4 regions of the Aquaspirillum sp. LM1 genome follow, and region 4 is predicted to be linked to each of the others. Evidence: predicted binding sites of a transcription regulator. Region 4 holds the regulator's gene; each other region holds the start of a gene.

Region 1 (2,200 bases), 160 kb from region 4:
TTTTCCCGCGCCTGGTCAAAACCACCAATAATCCGGCGCACCCGGTGTTGCAGAATATCGGGAAAACGCACCAGCAGGGGCAGCGCCAGTCCGCGCGCACGCAGGTCGCGGGTCAGCTGGTACAGGTCCAGCGAGGCGTCGTCGTGTTTGCCGCGCGGGTGGACACAGACATGGCCGTTTTCGCCAATATCAAAGTATCCCGCGCCCCAGTGGCGAATGCCGTACATGCTGCGGCTGTCTGCAATGGTCCAAGCCATGAATGTGTCCTTTGTCGGGCCGTCTCGGCCACGCGGTTCATCCGGTCAACCCGCTCCCACTTCACGGCTTGGGGCCGAATAGCGTTTTCCTGGAACCCAGTGGTTGAGAGGTTCAACCACCAATGGTTCACGGGTTGCAGGAGCGGAAAAAGGACGCGGATTGTAGCAATAAATGTTTTGTCCTGCGGCAAAATCTTGCCGGTGCGGGGCAGACAAATCCCCCAGCGTAACAAGGACTTGCCTGGAAAGCATCGCACCAGGCCGGCAGGCGGCCCAATCTGGCCGCCAACACCGCCCTGGCCAAGAGTGTGCCAGACAATTCTGACAGTTTTTGCAGCGTTGGTGAACACGCGGGTCTGTGGGGCTGGTCGGTGGGGGGATAAATGCCAGCTTATGATTATGGTATTTTTACCGATTGGGAAATTTTTTACCCTGGCCCAAAATGGTTGCACCGTCCTTCATTCAGGCAGGTCAATCCACTTGATGTCAAAACCCCAATAACTCAGGTTGCGCCAGCACACGGCAGCACTGGGGTGGCGATGTGCGGTGAAGCCTGGTCAGTGATTGAATACGAATGACTCGCGCTGGCAATGCTGCCAGGGCCGCAGCCAGCGAGGCAGAATCGGCACGGCAGAGACGCAAGGCCATGGCAGCGGACGGGCTTGCGTGGGTCACGCACACCAATAATGTTTGATTTTATTCAGAACTTTAAGAATTTGGGTCGCAATAAGAAAACGGCCCGATAGCAAGCTACGCTATCGGGCCGTTGTCCGTCATCCCCCCGGACGACAGGCAATCATCAGACATGTATGATCATGTCGTCAACTGAAATCGTGAAATCTTGGGTTATTCGTGCGATTTCTTGATAAAGAAAGCGATAGCCGTTCCCACAACTGCGCAGGTTACCGTAATGGTAATCAGGCTGAGAATACCCACGTCAGACGACAGCAATTCTTTCATCAGTGCCATTTTTTCCTCCCCCGGTCATGCCCGACCTGTGTGCTGATTCATAAACAACTGTGACCAGTATAAAGATTTAATTATTATATATATTGATGGAGATCAAATGTCGTGAGCATCGCCATCCGGAGCCAGCTCGGACCGATCTCGCCAGCTGGTCAATCTGGGCAGAATCAGTGACAATCTTCTTTCCTGAGCCTTGTGGCCACTGTGGAGTGTTGTGATGGCTGTCTATCCGTCTGTTACCCCTGCCGATGAGCGCGACGCGCGCAAATGGGCGCTGATTGTTTACATTCTGCAAGCCTGCTCGCTGCTGGTTGGCATCACCCTGCTGGTGGCGGTGATCCTCAACTACGTGAAGCGTAAAGACATGCGCGGCACATTGGCCGAATCGCACTTTCGCTGGCAGATCAACACCTTTTGGTATTCTCTGCTGTGGGCGGTGCTGGGTGCGCTGACCAGCATCATTGGGGTGGGCATTGTGGTGCTGGTGGCCGCCGGGGTGTGGTTTCTTTACCGGATCATCAAGGGCATGGTGTATCTGCAGGATGGCAAAACCATGTATCTGAATAACAGTCAAGTTCCGCCTGGTTATAAACGCGGTTTTTGAACAATTCAGGTTTTTTCTTCCGCCATGCCTTGTCAAAAAGTCCACGCTGCTGCGCTCACTTTGATCGGCATGGCGATGTACGAACGTGTGGCGCGGTCGATGGTCACAGCAGGTAGCGCCGCGCTATGCAACAAATAACCTGTCACCTGATAGAGAAGGGTGTGGCGTTTTGACCACCCTTTGCCCCTGATTCCGGCAACAGGCTTGCATTGGCAAAAAAATCGCGGCACACTGCCTGCCTGAAACTTATTACTGATTCGTCTCTTGAAGGCTGCATTCATGTCCGGTTCTTCCCTGCACCCGCTGTCCATCTCCCTGCCCCTGCCGGCAGGCGTCGTGGTATCCGGTGTAGTGGTCGTTAACGTAGTAGTCA
Region 2 (2,200 bases), 1.0 Mb from region 4:
ATTCCAGCTCGGCGTATTCCTTGCCGGAGGTAAAGCCCAGCGGCAGGGTGATGGCGGCGAGCACGATGACCAACTGCCAGCCCCAGAAGGTGAAGGTTGCCAGTTTTTCGGCAAACAGGCGCACGTGACAGGTGCGCTGAACAACATAGTACGAGGTGGCAAACAATGCACAACCGCCAAAGGCGAAAATCACGGCATTGGTATGCAGCGGACGCAGACGACCAAAGTGCAGCCACGGACCAAAGTTCAGGTCTGGCCACACCAGCTGCGCGGCGATAATCACGCCCACCAGCATGCCGACGATGCCCCAGATCACGGTCATCACGGCAAACTGGCGCACCACCTTATAGTTATAAGTGGATTGCGTTTCCATTAAGGTTTCTCCAAGGTTGCTAACACAAGAATCAAAAACCGTCGCGCGGGCCTCTGGAAACGCCTTCATATGCCCCCATATGAAATACGCGCTTCCACCGCTATCGGGTCGAGGACGCCCGTTGCCGCCGTGCTGGCCAGCCTACGGGACAGACTACTGTCACATCCCCGCTTTGAATTGACCCATTTTACATCGAAGGGGCCTTCCAAGCCACACGGATACAACGGTATCTCGACAACGACCCTTGCCAGACGCAAGACTCAATTCCAGCCCGGTCATTATATTGTCATGACCTGGCAAGATGTTGACGTAGGTCAACCGAACCCCACCCAAAGCATGAGTGCCCCCGTATTTTTACCTAGACACTTCAGGCCATCTGGCCGTCAGTTCTGTGCGCCCAGCCCGGCTGGCCAGCCGGCAATGAACTTTTGCCCAGACCTGGCCTCAATCAGGCATACCCATCTTCGCCGCCATCCGGCACACTGTCTGTTCGACTTTTTGCCCATACGCCACCGCCATGATCCATGCCATTCATTACCGCCTGACCCTGGCCGACCCGGCTGCCCATTATTTTGATGTCAGCCTGACGGTTGATGCCCCTGGGCCGGCAGCGCTGACCCTGCGTTTGCCGTGCTGGATTCCTGGCAGCTATCTGATTCGCGAGTTTGCCCGACATATTGTCAGCCTGCGTGCCGAGGCCGACGGTCAGCCGCTGGCCATCGATAAACAAGACAAACACAGCTGGCGCGTTGAGCCTGGCGCTGCCCGCCAGTTGTGCGTGCACTACCGGGTGTATGCATTTGATTTATCGGTGCGCGGGGCGTATCTGGATCTGGAGCGCGGCTTTTTTAATGGCAGCAGCGTGTTTCTGGAAGTGGCCGAACGCACCGACCAATCGGTCAGCGTGGAAGTGGTGGCCCCCAGCCATCCGGCGTGCGCCGACTGGACACTGGTCAGCAGCCTGCCGCGCGCGGGCAAGCGGGGCCGCCACGGCTTTGGCCGCTTTTGCGCCGACAATTACGCCGAATTGATCGACCACCCAGTAGAAATGGCCCGCGTGGATTTCGTCCGCTTTACTGCTGCGGGCGTGCCACATGAAATTGCCGTCAGCGGCCAGCATCGCGGCGACCTGAAACGGCTGGCGCGTGACGTCAAGGCAGTGTGTGAATGGCAGATCCGCCTGTTTGGCACGCCCGCGCCGTTCAGCCGCTATGTGTTTTTGCTGTATGTCGGCCAGGATATTTACGGCGGGCTGGAGCATCGTGCCTCCACTGCGCTGATGGCCGACCGCCAGGCGCTGCCGGCCCCTGGCCAGCCAACGCTGGACAAAGCCTACCAGGACTTGCTTGGCCTGTTCAGCCATGAGTATTTCCACAGCTGGAACGTTAAGCGCATTGCCCCGGTGGCGTTTACCCCACACCAGCTGTATCAGGAAAACTACACCCGCCTGCTGTGGGCATTTGAAGGTGTCACCTCGTATTACGACGATCTGGCGCTGGTCCGCGCTGGCGTGCTGTCTGCCGAACAGTACCTGAAACGCCTGTCCGATACGCTGACTGCCGTTCAGCGTGCCCCTGGCCATCGCCTGCAAACCCTGGAAGACGCCAGCTTCGATGCCTGGGTGAAATACTATCGCCAGGATGAAAACAGCCCCAATAGTCTGGTCAGCTACTACACCAAGGGTGCGCTGGTCGCACTGTGTCTGGATCTGCTGATCCGCCGCGATACCGCAGGGCAGCGCTCGCTGGACGATGTGATGCGCGCACTGTGGCAGCGCTGGCTGGCCGATGGCCAGGGGGTCAGCGAAACCGGCTGGGAAGCGCTGGC
Region 3 (2,200 bases), 1.2 Mb from region 4:
AAAAACTGACACCTCTTCAATGCTTTACCCTTCCCCCCCAGCCCATGCAACCTGCAAGACATCATGCACCGCCACCACCGCACCAATCACCAGCAGCGCTGGCGGGGTAATGTCGCTCTCGGCAATCACCTGCGCCAGCTGATCCAGCCGGGTGCGCGTCACCCGCTGGCGTGGCGTGGTAGCGTGTTCAATCACCGCCACCGGGGTATCCGCCGCGCGGCCATGGGCCATCAACCCGGCGCTGATGGCCCCCGCTTCGTTCAGCCCCATGTACACCACCACGGTGGATTCGACGTGAGTGTGCCGGGTCCAGGCCAGATGGCTGGCGTCGGCACGGCGATGGCCGGTAACCAGGGTGCAACCCTGCGCGTAATCGCGATGGGTCAGCGGCAGATCGGCCATGGCCGCCGCGCCCAGCGCAGCGCTGATGCCGGGCACCACCTCGTAGTCAATTCCCGCCGCGTGCAACGCCAGCATTTCTTCCCCACCCCGGCCAAACAGCAACGGATCGCCCCCCTTGAGCCGCACCACACGCAGGCCGGCACGAGCGTAGCCAATCAATAACTGATGAATGCCCTCCTGGCTCAAGCTGTGCCGCCCGGCGCGCTTGCCCACGCACACCTGCTGCGCCTGCGCCGCCAGTTGCAGGATGTCGGTGCTGACCAGATGGTCGTAGCACACCACCTCGGCGCGGCGCAGGCGGTCCAGCGCGCGCAGGGTGAGCAGTTCCGGGTCGCCCGGCCCGGCTCCCACCAGGCTGACCCGTGTGGGTGTCGTGCCCGTGGCCGGGCCTGCCGGCAGGCCCGGCAGAGGAAAAAATCCAGCAGGAAAAGGCAGGTTCATGGTGGTCTCCGTCAACAGGCCCCCAGTGTAGGAATTCCCCGAGCTGAAAATCGTTGATTCGAATCAATGCTATCCAGATGGCCAAATCCGTACAGTCCACGCTGAAACCGGCCCATGCCGGTGAAGACAACAGGAGGTCGTGATGAGCGCCAGCTTCACCAAATCAACCGCTCGCAACATCTTTTATGGTGGAGCGGTGTTTTTCTTTTTACTGTTTCTGGCTTTAACCCTGGACACGGTGCAAACGCTGCCCAAACGGGATAACCGCGCCAACCTGACAGAACAGGTGGCACGCGGCAAAAACCTGTGGGAAGTGAACAACTGCATCGGCTGCCACACCCTGCTGGGTGAAGGCGCGTACTTTGCCCCCGAACTGGGCAATGTCTACCAGCGGCGCGGGCCGGAGTTCATCAAGGCCTGGATCAAGTCGCAGCCTACCGGCACGCCGGGCCGCCGGCAGATGCCGAACTTTCATCTGAGCGACGCCGAGCTCGACGACCTGACCGCGTTCCTGAAATACGCCTCTGAAATCAACACCAACCAATGGCCCCCGAATATTGAAGGCTGATTCTGGCTGTTATTCAGGTAACCCTTTACAAGGAGACGTTTGATGTCCACCTCCGCAACGGCCATCCACCACCCCGGCAGGGGCACAGTGGCGGCCAATATGCAAATCAAGTACCGCTCGCAGATGGTCGCCAAGCCGTATTTCATGGCTGCGATTGGCTTGTTTGTCGGCCAGATCATTTTTGGCCTGATCATGGGCCTGCAGTATGTGATCGGGGATTTCCTGTTTCCAGAAATCCCGTTCAATGTAGCCCGCATGGTCCACACCAACCTGCTGATTGTCTGGCTGCTGTTTGGCTTTATGGGCGCGGGCTACTTTCTGATTCCGGAAGAATCCGAACGCGAACTGCACAGCCCAAAGCTGGCGATGATCACCTTCTGGGTGTTCCTGCTTGCCGGCGCACTCACCATTGTCGGCTATCTGGCAGTGCCTTACGCCACACTGGCCAAGATCACCGGCAATGATTTATTGCCCACCATGGGCCGCGAGTTTCTCGAACAACCCACCATCACCAAGATTGGCATCGTGCTGGTGGCACTGTCCTTCCTGTTCAACCTGAGCATGACCGTGCTCAAGGGGCGCAAGACCAGCATCAGCATGGTGATGATGCTCGGCTTGTGGGGGCTGGCGCTGTTCTTCCTGTTCTCGTTCTACAACCCTCATAACCTGGTGCTGGACAAGTATTTCTGGTGGTGGGTGGTGCATCTGTGGGTGGAAGGCGTGTGGGAACTGATCATGGGTGCCATGCTGGCCTTTGTGCTGGTCAAGGTGACCGGGATTGACCGCGAA
Region 4 (2,200 bases):
ACGGTGTCGGCGCTGACCTTGCGCGGGTCGATTTCGATGGAGAACTCGCCGCCGGTCTGCAAATGAAAGTGCTGACGAATCGCCGCCATCAGCCGGGTAAGCTGGGCGTCGTTCAAAAAAGTGGGCGTGCCGCCACCAAAATGCAACTGCGCCACCTCGCGCACGCCGTCACCTAACGCTTCTGCGTGCAAAGTCAGCTCTTTTTCGAGATAATCGAGGTAGATGTCTGCTTTTGAGCGGTCTTTGGTGATGACCTTGTTACAGGCGCAGTAGTAACACACGGTATTACAGAAAGGCAGATGCACATACAGGGACAACGGCCAGGCGCTTGCGCCAATTTGCCTCTGTTGTAGCCAATGCCGATAATCACGCTCGGTAAAACCGGTATGAAACCTGTCTGCCGTCGGGTACGACGTGTAGCGCGGGCCATAGCCGTCGAGTTTTTCAATCAAGGCGCGGTCAAACTCACAACGAGTCGGCGCCAGCATAGCAGTTGTTGCAGTCATCAGAAAATTCCTTGGGCAGGTTGCAAACTTTGCAACAAACCTGTTAAGTATGGTTTGACATGCATCAAGCTCAGGTCACCGTTCATGCGAAATACCATGGTTGAACATACCAATATCCCGATTCACACCCTTAAGGTGTCCTGCTCGAATTGCAGTTTGCGCGAGCTTTGCCTGCCCATCGGCCTGAGCCGCGAAGAAATGTCGCAGCTGGATGCGGTGATCCGCCAGTCGCGCCGGCTCAAGCGCGGCGAATACCTGTTCCGTGCAGGAGAAGGCTTTAAGTCGGTATTTGCCGTGCGTACCGGCTTTTTCAAAACCTGTGTGGGCAGCCATGATGGCCGCGAACAGGTGACTGGCTTTCACATGTCTGGCGAGCTGCTGGGCCTGGACGGCATCTCGGCCAACGCCCACGGCTGCGACAGCATTGCGCTGGAAGACAGTGAAGTGTGCGAGCTGCCGTTTTCGCGGATGGAAAGCCTTGGCCGTGACATTCCCAGTTTACAACATCATTTTTTCCGTTTGATGAGCCGCGAAATTGTCCGCGATCAGTCGGTGATGTTGTTATTGGGCAACATGAAGGCCGAAGAGCGGCTGGCGGCGTTCCTGCTCAACCTGTCGCTGCGTTTTTCCACCCGGGGCTTTGCCGCCAATGATTTCATCCTGCGCATGAGCCGGGAAGAAATCGGCTCCTTCCTCGGGCTGAAACTGGAAACCGTCAGCCGCACGCTGTCGCGCTTTCAGGCCAATGGCTGGATCACTGTCGAGCACAAGCATATCCAGCTGATTCAGCCGGCAGCGCTCAAGGCGCTGATTTCTGGCTGCTCGGGCAGCCAGCAAAGCCACGCCCATGCCATGTAGCCTGCTGCGCTGACGCCATCGCTGGCTGGACACACTCACCCCCGCCTGGCGCGGGGGTTTTGTTCGGCTCCATTTGCCTGTTTGTCCTATACAAAAATACGCCGAACGCGCACAATGGCCCGCTCAAGCCATCTTCAGGAGCATGCGCATGTTGGCCTTTCATACCGACATTGCCGTGATTGGCGCAGGTCTGGCCGGGGTGACCTGCGCCCGCCAGCTGGCCGCCGCCGGCTATCAGGTGCAGCTGTTTGACAAAAGCAAGGGCATGGGTGGGCGCATGGCCACCCGGCGTGGCGAGCAGTTTGCCATCGACCACGGCGCGCAATATTTTACCGCCCGCCACCCCGACTTTATCGCCGAAGTGGCGCGCTGGCTGGTAGATGGCCGCTGCGCCGCCTGGACCGGCCAGGTGGTGCAGTGGCGTGCAGAGGGCCAGACACCCGCCTATCCGGAACAGCGTTATGTGCCGCAACCAGGCATGAGCAGCCTGTGCCGCAGCCTGGCCGATGGTCTGGACGTTGCGCTGGGGCAGCGGCTGGTGGCATTGCAGCGCCAGGAACAAGGCTGGCAGCTCAGCTTTGCCGACGACCAGCCCGCCTGGCTGGCCCGCCAGGTGCTGCTGGCTGTCCCGCCCGCGCAGGCTGCGGCCCTGCTTGGCCCAGCCCCGGAACTGCAGGCGCTGGCTGCCAGCGTGGCGATGGAGCCATGCTGGGCGGCCATGCTGGAACTGCCAGACCGCCTGCCGCTGCCAATTGACGCCGCCTGGGTGGAGCACGGCCCGATTCGCTGGCTGGCGCGCAATACCAGCAAGCCAGGACGCACGGGCCGTGAAGGCT

Evidence for each region. Region 4 encodes FNR, which switches genes on or off when oxygen is low (the NO sensors DNR and NnrR bind a similar motif). Its sites were predicted from a motif close to TTGATNNNNATCAA; they were not measured.
Region 1: a site for FNR is predicted at 1,310-1,323, ahead of BXU06_RS18375 (DUF3149 domain-containing protein). Genes of this name have one in related genera too.
Region 2: a site for FNR is predicted at 678-691, ahead of BXU06_RS10275 (M61 family metallopeptidase). Genes of this name have one in related genera too.
Region 3: a site for FNR is predicted at 897-910, ahead of cobA (uroporphyrinogen-III C-methyltransferase). Genes of this name have one in related genera too.

Annotation. Positions count from the first base shown of each region.
Region 1 covers NZ_CP019509.1:1,229,982-1,232,181, forward strand. The annotation lists gene speA (arginine decarboxylase) at 1-257, opposite strand, end outside; gene BXU06_RS17270 (hypothetical protein) at 641-835, shown strand; gene BXU06_RS18375 (DUF3149 domain-containing protein) at 1,104-1,226, opposite strand; gene BXU06_RS05375 (hypothetical protein) at 1,441-1,827, shown strand; gene BXU06_RS17275 (hypothetical protein) at 1,860-2,108, opposite strand.
Region 2 covers NZ_CP019509.1:2,393,289-2,395,488, forward strand. The annotation lists gene ccoN (cytochrome-c oxidase, cbb3-type subunit I) at 1-373, opposite strand, end outside; gene BXU06_RS10275 (M61 family metallopeptidase) at 891-2,200, shown strand, end outside.
Region 3 covers NZ_CP019509.1:2,580,032-2,582,231, forward strand. The annotation lists gene cobA (uroporphyrinogen-III C-methyltransferase) at 25-843, opposite strand; gene BXU06_RS11040 (cytochrome c) at 986-1,411, shown strand; gene BXU06_RS11045 (cbb3-type cytochrome c oxidase subunit I) at 1,454-2,200, shown strand, end outside.
Region 4 covers NZ_CP019509.1:1,394,432-1,396,631, reverse strand. The annotation lists gene hemN (oxygen-independent coproporphyrinogen III oxidase) at 1-506, opposite strand, end outside; gene fnr (fumarate/nitrate reduction transcriptional regulator Fnr) at 603-1,364, shown strand; gene BXU06_RS06000 (NAD(P)/FAD-dependent oxidoreductase) at 1,513-2,200, shown strand, end outside.